DNA from 3 places in the Reticulibacter mediterranei genome. Region 2 is predicted to be linked to each of the others. Evidence: riboswitches for the same ligand, from Rfam matches in the RefSeq annotation. Region 2 holds a riboswitch; each other region holds the start of a gene.
The links. Region 2 has a riboswitch for ZMP and ZTP ahead of metE (5-methyltetrahydropteroyltriglutamate--homocysteine S-methyltransferase). Riboswitches for the same ligand answer to the same signal wherever they lie in the genome.

Region 1: linked by a shared signal. The riboswitch ahead of K3T83_RS31225 (glycine hydroxymethyltransferase) and the one ahead of metE (5-methyltetrahydropteroyltriglutamate--homocysteine S-methyltransferase) in region 2 are both predicted to bind ZMP and ZTP.
Region 3: linked by a shared signal. The riboswitch ahead of K3T83_RS21635 (pyridoxal-phosphate-dependent aminotransferase family protein) and the one ahead of metE (5-methyltetrahydropteroyltriglutamate--homocysteine S-methyltransferase) in region 2 are both predicted to bind ZMP and ZTP.

Annotation. Positions count from the first base shown of each region.
Region 1 is NZ_BNJK01000001.1:7,217,098-7,221,456, reverse strand. Features, by position in the region: gene K3T83_RS31240 (HesA/MoeB/ThiF family protein) at 1-207, opposite strand, end outside; gene K3T83_RS31235 (hypothetical protein) at 377-1,006, shown strand; gene K3T83_RS31230 (hypothetical protein) at 936-1,925, opposite strand; ZMP/ZTP riboswitch at 2,077-2,167, shown strand; gene K3T83_RS31225 (glycine hydroxymethyltransferase) at 2,221-3,753, shown strand; gene K3T83_RS31220 (vWA domain-containing protein) at 3,798-4,359, opposite strand, start outside.
Region 2 is NZ_BNJK01000004.1:102,134-106,492, forward strand. Features, by position in the region: gene K3T83_RS54990 (DMT family transporter) at 1-748, opposite strand, end outside; gene K3T83_RS58515 (aldo/keto reductase) at 808-1,140, opposite strand; gene K3T83_RS54995 (aminoglycoside adenylyltransferase domain-containing protein) at 1,279-2,070, shown strand; ZMP/ZTP riboswitch at 2,115-2,206, shown strand; gene metE (5-methyltetrahydropteroyltriglutamate--homocysteine S-methyltransferase) at 2,303-4,359, shown strand, end outside.
Region 3 is NZ_BNJK01000001.1:5,008,649-5,013,007, forward strand. Features, by position in the region: partial or broken gene K3T83_RS56325 (AMP-binding protein) at 1-645, opposite strand, end outside; gene K3T83_RS21625 (hypothetical protein) at 796-1,569, shown strand; gene K3T83_RS21630 (hypothetical protein) at 1,834-2,073, shown strand; ZMP/ZTP riboswitch at 2,215-2,312, shown strand; gene K3T83_RS21635 (pyridoxal-phosphate-dependent aminotransferase family protein) at 2,365-3,537, shown strand; gene K3T83_RS21640 (16S rRNA (uracil(1498)-N(3))-methyltransferase) at 3,587-4,327, opposite strand; gene prmA (50S ribosomal protein L11 methyltransferase) at 4,334-4,359, opposite strand, start outside.

The sequences.
Region 1 (4,359 bases), on a different contig from region 2:
CTGAGTCGAAAGATTGCGCATCTCCACCCGATCTTTATCGATCAGCTTGATGCGCATAAACCCCATACGAGCCAGCGTTTCGGTCAGATTTCCTCCTAATGCGCCCGCTCCACAAATCGTGATCTGCTTCTCCACAAATGGGGCCAGCGATATATGCCGCTCCTCATGAAAAAAGGGGCTATTGGGATTCAAATTGGGTTGTGTCATATGCTTTTCTCACTGCTTTCTTCAAATGGCATGCTTAACGAATTATGAGCCATCTTTCCGCTTTTGGGATTCGTCGGTGTATTACATAAGTAGAGCAATCTCTCTGCTCAGAAACAGATATGCAACGCTTTTCTTTTATCATGAATGAGAAAGGGATAGCTAGCCCGTTATGAAAACAAAAACAAAACAGCTCACGCAACAGGTACGTGATGCACTGCTTGCCTGCTCGAATAAAGTCTTGCTAGAAACCATCATAGAGTGGCTCGACCGCGCCGACGAATACTTTCAGTACGCCGATTGGAGCAACCATTTTCGCTACACATTGGGCTATCAGGTCGCATCAGATACCACAGAGGCTGTCTATGCCTCATTTGAGGAACTCGAAGCCGCCGAGCCTAACTTCATGGGCATTACCTGGATTGTTCCCGATGCAGAGACGCTTCGGAACATCCTCACTTCCTTCTCGATAGAAGATTTCTATCATAACGTGATTCCATTAGCTGGATACGCACTCCACGATAGCGCATACGAACAGAAATGGGGCCACACCCCCTCCAGCTTTAGCGATGGTTACGATTTTATGCGCTCGCTAGCAGTTCATCTACACGAAAAAACTTATCGCAAACCAGAACGTGGACAGATCGTATTTTTGCCGGATGTCGCCCGCAAACGCAAGAGCACGGGTACGTCCACGCCCGTTTTCGCACGCGGCACACCATCTGAGGCTGTTATTCCCAGGGAACATCCGTCATCACATTCACCAGACTGGTCAGATCAAAATCTTGATCTCGATCGCTGAGACAGATCCCGCTGGACACAACATTCAGGCGTGGATCGATGGTCGAGCGATAGCGTCTGGTCTGGCCCTGCTCGCTCCACTCAACAACAAGATGCCCAGGAGAACCATCGGTATTTGTGATCTCGCTGTAGCTATGCAGAACCGCATCAGCCTTCGCCAGAGCATGTCGCAAACGCTGTTCCAGCTGGCTATTCAACGCCTGCCGCCGCAACCACTCTCGCTGCTGTTGATGGCTCTGCTGCTGCTGCGCAGCCCGCTGTTGGCGTTCTATCGTAGAACCTTCACCTGCCAGAGTTGTCTCGATATGATGCAGTTGCCAGAACAGCAGAGCAAGGCGTTCAGAACCTGCCAATCCAGGGAGGAAACGTTCAAGTTTATCGATATTAGCAGCGGTATCACGGAGCCACTCGGCATGCGTGGGATCGGCCAGCACATCAGGACCATCAAACCAGAGATTGTGGCCCTCCACACGCACGATCACGCGCTCAAACTGTTCCGCTCCATTGGTTGGATCGCACAAAAAGACGGGCAATGGCTCAGCCCGAAAGCCGAAACGCTGGCGGGCATCGCTATCATTGAATGGCACAGCCCACCACATGCCCGGCTGCTTTGGATTGGTATCAGGCCAGAGCAGAACAACCCGCAGCGCGGGGAACAGTTCCAGATAGCCGCCACGCTCCCAGGGCAGCGCCTCCTCAAGCACCTCCGCCTCTCGCTCGTTGATCGGACGGAAACGGCCCCAGCCGACAAACTCGCGCGTGGGATAGAATTCATGCACCATGCCACCAAGCCGGGTCCGAATACGGCCACCAGGAAGCAGGGGAGCAACTATTTCTCGCTGCAACAGCGTCCTACTCTGGTTATTCAAACGAGCAATCAGCGCCCGTGCATCAACCTTTGGCTTCTGCTCTCTCGTCATCGCACTCTGCTCTCCTCGTTTCTATCCTTAGAATTAACATATACTTTACTCCTGGCCAACATAAAAAATGGCTTGTCTATGATGGTTGCTGGCTAAAGCACTTGATCAGTGGCCAAAATAGTGTATACTCATTTATAACACAACTTCATAGATAGCTCCGGGTAACTGGCGAGACGGTGGAAGCAACCACAGGGGAGCCTGGAGCGAGATTCACAAAGCAGTCGTTCGCCTGGGCTGGAATAGTCATCGGTCTGTATCACATTCTGTTGCTATTCGAGAAAAGGAGCGAACGGTTATGCCAACAACCACACAGGAACAATCCCTGCTTATCCGCTATCTCAATACCCTGAACGGTATCTCTCCCAGTTCGGCTGCTGCCGCTTTCTATGCTTCACTAGATCAGATCAATACGGTCTCACCGTCCATCAGCACAGCTATCATCAAGGAACTACGGGACCAGCGCAGCAACCTGAAGCTGATCGCCAGCGAGAACTATAGCTCTCTGGCAACTCAACTGGCAGGGGCGAACCTGCTTACTGACAAATACGCCGAAGGCTATGCTCACCATCGTTTCTACGCCGGGTGCGACAACGTCGATGCCATCGAAGAAGAGGCGGGACAGCTTGCGTGCAAGCTCTTTGGCGCTGAGCATGCCTATGTCCAGCCACATTCGGGTGCCGATGCCAACCTGGTTGCTTTCCTGGCGGTCCTTTCCGCAAAGGTGCAACGCCCGCTCTTAACCGAACTGGGGCTAGAAGATCCCTCGAAGGTTTCGCGCGAAGATTGGGCAAAGGTACGGGCGGCGGTTCACAATCAGCGCTTGCTCTCCCTTGATTACTATTCGGGAGGCCATCTCACGCACGGCTATAGACACAACATCTCAAGCCACCTGTTCGATGTGTATACCTACAGCGTTGAGCCTGATACCTACCGCATCGACCTGGACAATCTGCGTCGCCAGCTGCATGAGATCCGCCCCTTGATCCTACTGGCTGGCTATAGCGCGTATCCTCGCAAGCTGAACTTTGCGAAAATGCGCGAAATGGCCGATGAGGTTGGGGCAGTCCTAATGGTCGATATGGCACACTTTGCCGGTCTGGTCGCAGGCAAAGTCTTCACGGGCGACTACGATCCGGTTCCACACGCCCATATCGTCACATCAACGACCCATAAAACCCTGCGCGGGCCTCGTGGTGGACTGGTTCTGTGCAAAGAGGAACTGGCCGAGTGGGTGGACAAAGGGTGCCCAGCGATGCTGGGTGGACCGCTGCCCCACATTCTGGCGGCAAAAGCGGTTGCCTTCCGCGAAGCGCTGACCCCCGAATTCGAGACCTACGCACACAAGATCGTTGAAAATGCCCAGGCGCTCGCTCAGGCATGTCTCGACGAATCGCTCCAGGTCTTGACGAACGGCACAGATAACCATCTACTCCTGCTCGATGTGGCAAAAACCTATGGCTTGACCGGGCGGCAAGCGGAATCAGCACTGCGCGCCTGCTCAATTACGCTCAATCGCAACTCGCTCCCCTTCGACGCCAACGGTCCCTGGTACACGAGCGGATTGCGCCTGGGAACACCTGCCACTACGACGCTTGGCATGGGCACGGAAGAAATGAAAGAGATCGCAAGCATCATCAAGCTGGTCCTCTCTCACACCACCCCGACAAGCACGGCAGGCAAACAGAGCCGCGCCAAATATAACTTGAGCGCCAACGTCATTGCAGAGGCCCAGCAACGCATCAGTGCTCTGCTCAGCCACTATATCCTTTACCCTGAACTGGACCTGGAACTGCTGCTCTCCTCTGTACAAGAGACCGCGCAGCGCTAATATACGTGAAGATCTCCTGTAGGGATAGCTACAGGAGATCTCCTCTATTCAACTGACATGATCCGTTGTGGACGCTCGGGTAGCGGGTACTGCATGATCAGATCCACCATCTCGGCCCGACTCGGCATGGCCATGAGCGGAAGAATATTGACCACACTGTACTGGTCGCCGCGAAACTGATAGCGCATCACCTCAATACCCTGCTTCTGCAACCCGGCCATAAAGCTCGGATTAGAGCCGTCAACCTGCACAATAATCACGCTCGGGGCGACGTGCATCTCTTTCACATACTCTGCATAGGCGTTGTGGAAGAGCGGCGGCGTATTCTCACCCTCATCGGTGACGATGACGATCTGCTCAGCGACAAATTTATCTTTGAGCATTTTCGCCAACGCCGCGCCAATCGAGGTGCTGCCATCGGCTTTGATCAGCTTGAATGCCTTTTCCCAGTCGCTCAACGCTGGACGATCTTTGCCCTTGACGCTTGCTTTCACCTCGAACGCCGCCGAATCAAAGGCATAGACACGAAATTCTGCGTTAATCACGGCACCCACCAGAGCAGCAAGCTGCTTTGCTACCTCGACAGCCTTCGTCATCGAGCTACTC
Region 2 (4,359 bases):
GGAGGACGGTAACGGCGCTGTAGAGCGAGGTCAGTGCTGTTGTGACGGTTGTATATGTCTGTCCGATGCCCAGATTGAATGCGAGCAACGCTCCTGAATCCAGCACGGTTGCGATCAGCAGCAACGGGCTGGCCTTCCAGAGCAGCTTTAGCTCGAAGGGACCGCGCACGGTCAGCATAAGCAGCGCGCAGAGCAGTTGCACCAACCGGGTGATCCACACCGGCCAGAATGCTCCCAACGTAGGAGTAACACTGTTGAGCATCCAGAAGTAGAAGCCAAAGCAAAGGCTGGCCCCTAGCGCTTCTGGAACCCCGGCAAGCGCTGTAGCATTCGAGGTGTTACGAGTGCGGGAAACGACGATCACCCCCACAACCAGCAATGCGGTTCCCGCAAGAGGGAGGATGGGTGGGCGTTCTCCACTGGAAAAGGCCAGAATAGCCGTCACGACCGCAAAACCGGATGCAATAGGCGAAACAAGCGAGAGTGTACCAATCGTAAAGGCGCGATACAGCAACACTGTTCCTATAAAGTTGATGATGCTGATGCCTACCGCTATGCCCCAGGCCGATGGATCTAGAGGTGGTGCATGTTGTTGTGTAACGAGCAGTACGGCTCCTACGACGAAGACGCCTAACAATTGAATTGCCGCAAGCGAACGCAGCACACCGATGCGTCTGGTTGCGTGTGTGGCAACGAAATCTGCAAGGCCAAAACAGATGGCCGCCAGCAGCCCAAAAAGAATGCCCATCTAATGTTTCTCGTTATCCTTGAGGTGTAGTGATAAATGTCGATACTAAATCTGTTACTCTATACACCAGTCAACAACCTGTTCAGAGAACTAGGGTTCACAGGATTGTAGCGCTTCTTGACGCTTGCAATGCGTACGCCAGACCGCTGTGCTTCTGTGAGCAAATCTAGTGTAACATTACTGAGATCAATATGGCGAATTTTGCCTGCTTCCTTCAGGGCTTTCCAATTCTCCCATCTAGCGGGAGTGCAGAGGGCGGCAGCCCTTTGCCGGGGTGCGGGGTGTCCCCGCAAAAAACCTTTTTTCTTCTCTTTTGCGCGCCGCCGCAGGCGGCGCGCGAAGGAGGGAAGGAAACTGGGGACACCCCAGACCCCGGCAGGGAGACCCTGCACCCCTTTGAGCGGAGAACTGGAAAGCCCTGCTGCTTCCTTTCTGGTTGTTGCAAAGCGTATAGTTGTATGCGCAAAAAAATATGGTACATTTTACGAAGCAGGCAACATAGTTTATGTATCGGGAAAGAGATGTATTTGATGGAAAGCACTATTCCCGCCTCGCTCCAACCATGCATTGATGCGTATCTTCACGCCCTTGTGTCCTGGCATGCTCGCTTTGTCGGCATTTATCTTCATGGTTCTATTGCTCTCGGAGCTTTTGAGGAGGGCGAGAGCGATATCGATGTGCTGGCGTTGATACAGGGCGAGTGGAGCAGCGAAGAAATGAAGCAGTTCGCTGCCGTTCATGCGCAGCTTGTACAGCAGCAACCGCTCTGTAAGCTGATGGACGTGACCTATATTCCTCTCCAGCAACAGTCACCCTCTGCTATCTTTCGTGATGGCACGTTTACCACTCCTGCACATCTTGATGCAACGATGGCATGGATTACAAAGCATCAGGGCATCCGTCTGCTGGGGCCGGAACCCGCCACGCTTCCGCTTACCGTGACATGGGATGATGTGCTGGAGGCGATGCGCTTCAATCTCGATGTCTATTGGGCTGGCAAGGCCCGGCGAGCATATCTATTCTGGTTTGATTATTGGGTCATGACCTCCGTTGCCACCCTCTGTCGCATCCTCAGCGCGATTGAGGAGGGGGAGATTATCGCGAAATCGGTGGCCCTGCAACGCTGGCGCGAGCGTTTTCCGCAGCGTTGGCAACTCTTGCTTGATGAGGCGTGGCGCATTCGTCACCATCCAGATCAGCCATCGCTTTATCACAATCGCATACAGCGAAAAAGAGAGACGCTGGCATTTCTCGCCTATGCACGCGCACGAGGCGGCGAGGCTTTGCAGGCTGCATCGAGGATGCATCGGGAAAAGACTTGACTTTATAAAAGCATTTCCTATACTTAGAAGTAGCAAAAGGAAATATGCTTTCAGGCAACTGGCGAACGATGTGGAGTACCACAGGGAAGCCTGAAAGAGAGGCGGAAGCAAGCAGCCGCTCGCCTGGGCTGGGACACCATGATCTATGCTGGTGTCCTTTTTTGTTGTTAGTTTGCTGGCTCTCGTCGCCCACCGCATACTGGCTGGTGGGTGCGTTGAAAGGAACTGATGTATGGTACACGCTACGAATCTCGGTTATCCTCGCATTGGTGCCAGGCGCGAACTCAAGAAAGTCCTCGAACAATTCTGGTCGGGCAAACTCAGTGAGGCTGAGATGCTTACTCAGGCTGCCAGTCTGCGCCAACAACACTGGCAATTGCAGCAGCGTGCGGGCCTGACCCATATTCCATCTAACGACTTTTCTCTCTACGATCACGTCCTTGATGCCGTCGCAATGGTCGGAGCGGTCCCCAAACGCTATCAATGGGATGGCTCAGTGGTTGATCTCCGCACGTATTTCGCGATGGCTCGTGGTATGCAGAACGATCAGGATCAGGCGAGCGCGATTCCCGCGATGGAGATGACCAAGTGGTTCGATACCAACTATCACTATATCGTCCCCGAGTTTGAGCTGGAGCAGCGCTTTCAGCTTGCCTCGACCAAACCGATTGACGAGTTTCTGGAGGCAAAAGCGTTGGGCATCCACACGCGCCCCGTCCTGCTTGGTCCGATCTCGTTTTTGTTGCTTGGTAAGACGCACCACAGCGGCGTTGATCCGCTCACCCTGCTTGACCAGCTCCTGCCCGTCTACGAAGAGGTGTTGCGGAAACTGGCACAGGCTGGTGCTGATTGGGTACAGATCGACGAGCCATGTCTTGTGCTCGATCTAACAGAGGCAGCTCAGGAGGCGTATCGCAGCACTTATACGCGATTGGTCGCCGCATCATCGCTGCGTATCCTGCTTGCCACCTACTTTGGTGACCTGCGCGACAACCTGCCCCTGGCTGTACAGCTTCCTATAGCCGCGCTACACCTCGATCTTGTGCGCGCCCCTGAGCAGTTGGAACAGGTATTGAGTCTTGTCCCTGCCTCGCTTGCGCTCTCGCTGGGCGTCGTCGATGGCCGCAACGTCTGGCGCACCGAGTTTGACCGCGCCCTTGCTTTGATCGAACGTGGTGTGCAGGCGCTTGGATCGGAGCGCGTCCTGATTGGCCCCTCCTGTTCGTTACTGCTTGTGCCGATTGATGTGCAGCAGGAGACGCACCTTGATGAAGATATGCGCTCGTGGCTGGCCTTTGCCAATCAAAAAGTCGAGGAGATCAGCCTGCTTGCTCGCGCCGTCAATGAAGGTCGCGCCGCAATTGATACCGAGCTTCAGGAGAATCGCCGTACGTTTACCAATCGACGTAGTTCGCCGCGCATCCATAATCCCCAGGTGGCCGAGCGTGTTCAGGCCATTAGCGAGCAGATGGCCCAGCGTCCCCATGAGCATGACATTCGCAAGCAGCGGCAACAGGAGCAGTTGCACCTTCCCATCTTGCCGACGACGACGCTTGGCTCGTATCCCCAGACGGCTGAAGTTCGTGCTGCCAGGGCAGCTCATAAAAGCGGCAAGATGGATGATGCGAGCTACGAGGCGTATTTGCGTCAGGCTATCGAGCAGGTGATTCGCTTTCAGGAAGAGGCTGGACTGGATGTACTGGTACACGGCGAGTTCGAGCGCAGCGACATGGTTGAGTTTTTCAGCGAACAATTGACAGGCATGCTCTTTACGCAGTATGGATGGGTGCAGAGCTACGGCTCGCGTTGTGTGCGTCCACCCATCATTTATGGCGATGTCGCGCGCCCTCAACCCATGACGGTCTATTGGACACAGTTTGCGCAATCGCTCACGTCAAGACCCGTCAAAGGCATGCTTACCGGGCCTGTTACGATCATGCAGTGGTCATTCGTGCGCGACGACCAACCGCGCTCTGAGACCTGCAAACAGATCGCGCTGGCGATCCGCGATGAGGTGCTGGACCTGGAAGCAGCTGGAATTCATATCATCCAGATCGACGAGCCTGCGCTGCGTGAGGGACTACCCTTGCGCCATGCCGACTGGCGAACCTATCTTACCTGGGCGGTGTTCTGCTTCCGACTGGCAGCTGGCGGCGTGCGCGATGAGACGCAGATTCACACCCATCTCTGCTATTCTGAGTTCAACGATATTATCGAGGATATTGGGCGTATGGACGCTGATGTGATCTCGATAGAGGCGGCGCGTTCACAGTTTGAGCTGCTAGACGC
Region 3 (4,359 bases), on a different contig from region 2:
GTCACTGCGCGTTTGTGGGCCAGTAAATGATGAGGAGGCGCTATCGACGATCTAATGGTAACTGGTCCAGCCTTCTCGTCGAGCAAGATCGGCGTCTGGTTCAATCATCACGGTATGGCGCAATGTGGGGCAGTTTGTGCGGATCTGGTCGAGCTTGGCCGCACCTTCGCTATCGGTGATGAAGCCTTTTGCCTCAGCAACGTGGATGCGATGCTCGATATCCTGCGGCGTGAGCAGCGTGGTGCAGGGGATGAAGATGGCCCCCAGCTTCATCAGCGCAAGCACGCTTTCCCACCATTCGGGGATGCGAGGCAACATGATTAAGATGGCGTCGCCCTTCTGGATGCCCAGGTGCGCAAAGGCATTTGCCGCCTTGTTGGAGCGCTCTGCAAATGTTGTAAAGGAGATATGTCGCTCGCTGCCATCTGGTCCAGCCCACATCATTGCCAGCCTGTTGGGGTCTTGTGCCCACTTGCCAATCACATCAGTTGCGAAATTGAAATACTCGGGCACTTCTAGATGAAACGAGCGTCGTTCTGCTTCATAATCGAGCATGTTTGGTGTATTTGAAGTGGTCATTGCCTGGCTCCTTTGCGATAAGCTGCTACATAAACAACGCTGTTCGGGTCTTATCTCTGGTATCATATCACGCTTGCTACAATTATGTGCTGCTGGATGTGCTGCAAATTGCCCCTGATGTATCGACCAGCCAGTGCCGATAGTTTATAGAGAGCATGTTCCTTTTCACCGATAGAAACATGCAACACAGAAGGATTGAAGGATTGTGAGAGGGATATGAAAAGAAGCTCTCAACGAAACTGGCTTTGGGGAGTCGTTATCATTGTGCTCCTGAGTCTGGTAGCACTGGGTATGTTCGGGGAGAGAGGGATAACTTTCGCCCATGATAGTTTCGCCAGCAGCCATGCCGTTCCAAATAGCAGAACCGTTACGCTCTGGATTCAAGCGACGGATTCTTGTGCGCAAGCACTTTCTGGGGGAAACTTCATTGTTCAGGGGCCAGGGACAAATATCACAACAGGACTGACAGGTGGAGCCAGCCCTAAAACATTGCCAGCCTATAAAACAATGCCTCGTGCTCAAAGACATTGTCCCGTCAATCAGGGAACATGTGTCAAATTTTCGGCGGGCTGTGTCTCTCTGGCCGTTCCTGTCCCCGCTACTGGCACAGCACAATATACAGTCACTACCAATAGACTGCCGCCTGGACATGGTACAAATGTGAGCTATGCCCCCTGTGAGGGAGGCCCGGCGTGCCATATGGATGAGCAGAAGCAGCCCATCAAAGAGGTCGCATTTGTGACGGTTGCTGCGAATGGATCGGTTCAAGCATGGACGCGCAACACGGAACCCGATGGCTATGTAGACAGGTGGCCTGCGAGCGATTTTTTTTCCGCGACCCCGCGTAACCCAATCATGTTTCACTATTTTGGCGTTGCAGCGAGCGCGCATGGTCCATTTACCTGCGATGGCGACGGCGATGCCGACGACTTCATGACAGGAACCAGTAAATGGGCTCACTGCGATAATGACGGCGACAAAAAACACTAAATCGTGATGATTGGCGAAAAGATTTTAATAAGTTCTTTCTGCACTGTTTATTTGAGCAGGAAGAACTTATTATTTTATGCTACCTGAGACTGTTTGTATTTATCTATGCACGGGTGAGTAAGAGTGCCAGTGGAAAACAACGACATGCCTTGACACGTGGCGGATGAGATTCGTATCATTATGTGTATATGTGTAGAGGCAGAAGACGGAGCGTAATCTCTTGTAGAGCGTTGTTGTTTCAAAGATGAAAGGTCTCTCTGTACAATGAATAATATCTTTCGGCTGCTGGCCGACGAAGAGAAGTTTACCGACGAATTGTTCGCATTCGTGACCGACCACAATGCTGATAGCCGCAACGAGCGGGCCATCGTTAGCGTCTTGCATGAAGTTGCGCCGCAGATCGTCGATGTTGCCGAGTGTATGATTATCGACGGCGTGGACGAGCGGCACTATGTTGCGGATTATGTTCGCGCTATCCTGGGCGGTCAGGGCTTTTACGATTGATTGTCCCTGATTCTCTTGCGTGTAACGACAATCTTTCCTGATTATTGTAACAAAAAAGGGATCAAGATGTGTTTTGAGCAATAGCCATGAGGGATTGTCGCTACGCGGACTTTTTGGTATACTTGAAACGAGAAGGAAGAAAGTTCTTCAGGTAACTGGCGAAAGACGTGGATAAACCACGAGGGAGCCTGAAGAGCAAGTAAACGTTAACCTATCAGTCGTTCGCCTGGGCTGTGGCACCATTGGTGCCTTTTTTTATTGTCAAAAGAGCAGAAAGGCTGAGCAAATTTTATGCTGAATGAAAAAATTGCGTTACATACTCCTGGTCCGACGCCCATTCCTCCCCAGGTAAGTGCTGCCATGACGCAGCCGATGATCAATCATCGTGGCGAAGGCTTCTCTCGTCTGTATCGCGATATCACCGCGAAGTTGCAGACGGTTTTTCAAACGAAAGAACAGGTCTATGTGCTGGCTGGCTCGGGAAGTGCTGGTTGGGAGACGGCGATGGTCAATTTCGTGCCTGCCGGTGCAAAGGTTCTCAATATAGTGATTGGCGATTTTGGCGAGCGCTGGGTCAAGGCGAATCGCGCTCTGGGTTATCAGGTGGAGCGCCTGGACTATGCGATTGGCACCGCATCTCGCCCGGAAGATGTTGATACGTTCCTGAGCAAGCAGGAGGGGGCAATTCAAGCCGTCTGTTTGCAGCACAATGAGACCAGCACTGGCGTCTCCAATCCCGTCCACGAGATCGCGCAAGTCGTCGCCAAACATGGAGCGCTGGTTCTTGTGGATGCCGTTTCGAGCCTGGGAGCGCTGCCTCTGCCGATGGACGAGTGGGGACTGGATGTTGTTTTCACAGGTTCGCAGAAGGCATTGATGTGTCCTCCGGGGCTGATGATGATTGCTGCCAGCCAGAAAGCCTGGGCGCGGGCCGAGAAAGCCAATGCGCCGCGCTTCTTCTTTGACCTGAAAGGGCATCGCGATGGCTTTGCGAAGGGTCAGACACCACAAACGCCAGCTATCTCACTGCTCTACGGTTTGCAGGCCGCGTTGCAGATGGTGCTGGAAGAGGGGATCGAGCAGGGGCAGGAGCGGCATCGCTTGATGGGCGAGATGGCTCGTGCAGGAGCACAGGCGACTGGATTAGAGCTGCTGTGTCAGGATGAGGGCTTTGCCTCGAACACCGTAACGGCAGTCAAAATTCCCCAGGGCGTGGAGGCCTCAACATTCCGCAAAGCAGCACAGAAGAGCTTCGGCGTGGTGCTAGCCGGTGGGCAGGGCAAGATCATGAAGGATATGATCTTCCGCATCGGGCATATGGGCTATGTGACGCCAAACGACGTCCTGGTCGCGCTAGCAGCTGTGGAGAACAGCCTCGCTCTGCTGGGTTATCCCGTACAGGTGGGTAACGCAGTTGCCGCAGCCCAGCGAGTATGGCTGCTCCAGGTCAGCGCCAATAAATAGTTGTTTGTTTCAATCTCTCAGCGTTACAGGAGGCGAGCGCAGGTCTCTTTCAGGCTTCTAGCTCGTACATGACATTGGCGATGGCGGCGATGGCGGCGGTTTCGGCTCGCAGAATGCGCGGTCCCAGGCTCACGCTCTGGACACCGTGCCGTTTTGCCAGCGCGACCTCTTCCGCCATCAAGCCGCCTTCCGGTCCGATAAATAGCACAATAGTTTGCGGCTTCGGAGACTGCTCTTGCAAGGTTGTACGCAAATTGACGCCATGCTCTTCTTCCCAGGGCATCAGTGCCAGCGCATCAGATGGAATATCGTTTAGCGTGTGCATCAGCGGACGAATAGGTGATAAGGTTGGGACACGTGAGCGCCCACACTGCTCGGTGGCCTCTTGCAGAATGCGTTGCCAGCGCTGCAATTTTGATGGTCCAGCATCTTCCAGCCCCGCCATTGAGCGACGACAGAGCGTAGGCACAAAAGCTGTAACGCCCAGCTCTGTTCCCTTCTCCAAAATCAACTCAAAGCGTGCCGATTTCAATAGCCCCTGACACAGAATGATCTGAACCGCCGATTCGCGCTGACCTGCTCTCCTCTCTTGAATGGTCACTTCAACGCCCGCTCGACTGCTTTTCATAACAGAACAGATGATCTCGTCCCCGCTATTGTCGAGCAAGATCAGAGCCTCGCCAATTGCCAGGCGCAGCACATCGCGCACCTGATGAGCCAGCTTATCAGGCAGGGTGAGCGTTTCGCTCGGTTGTAGGGAATGCGATGGTGGTATGAAAAAGCGATGCATCGTCTCTTACGACCGCCGTTTCCGCAAGACCA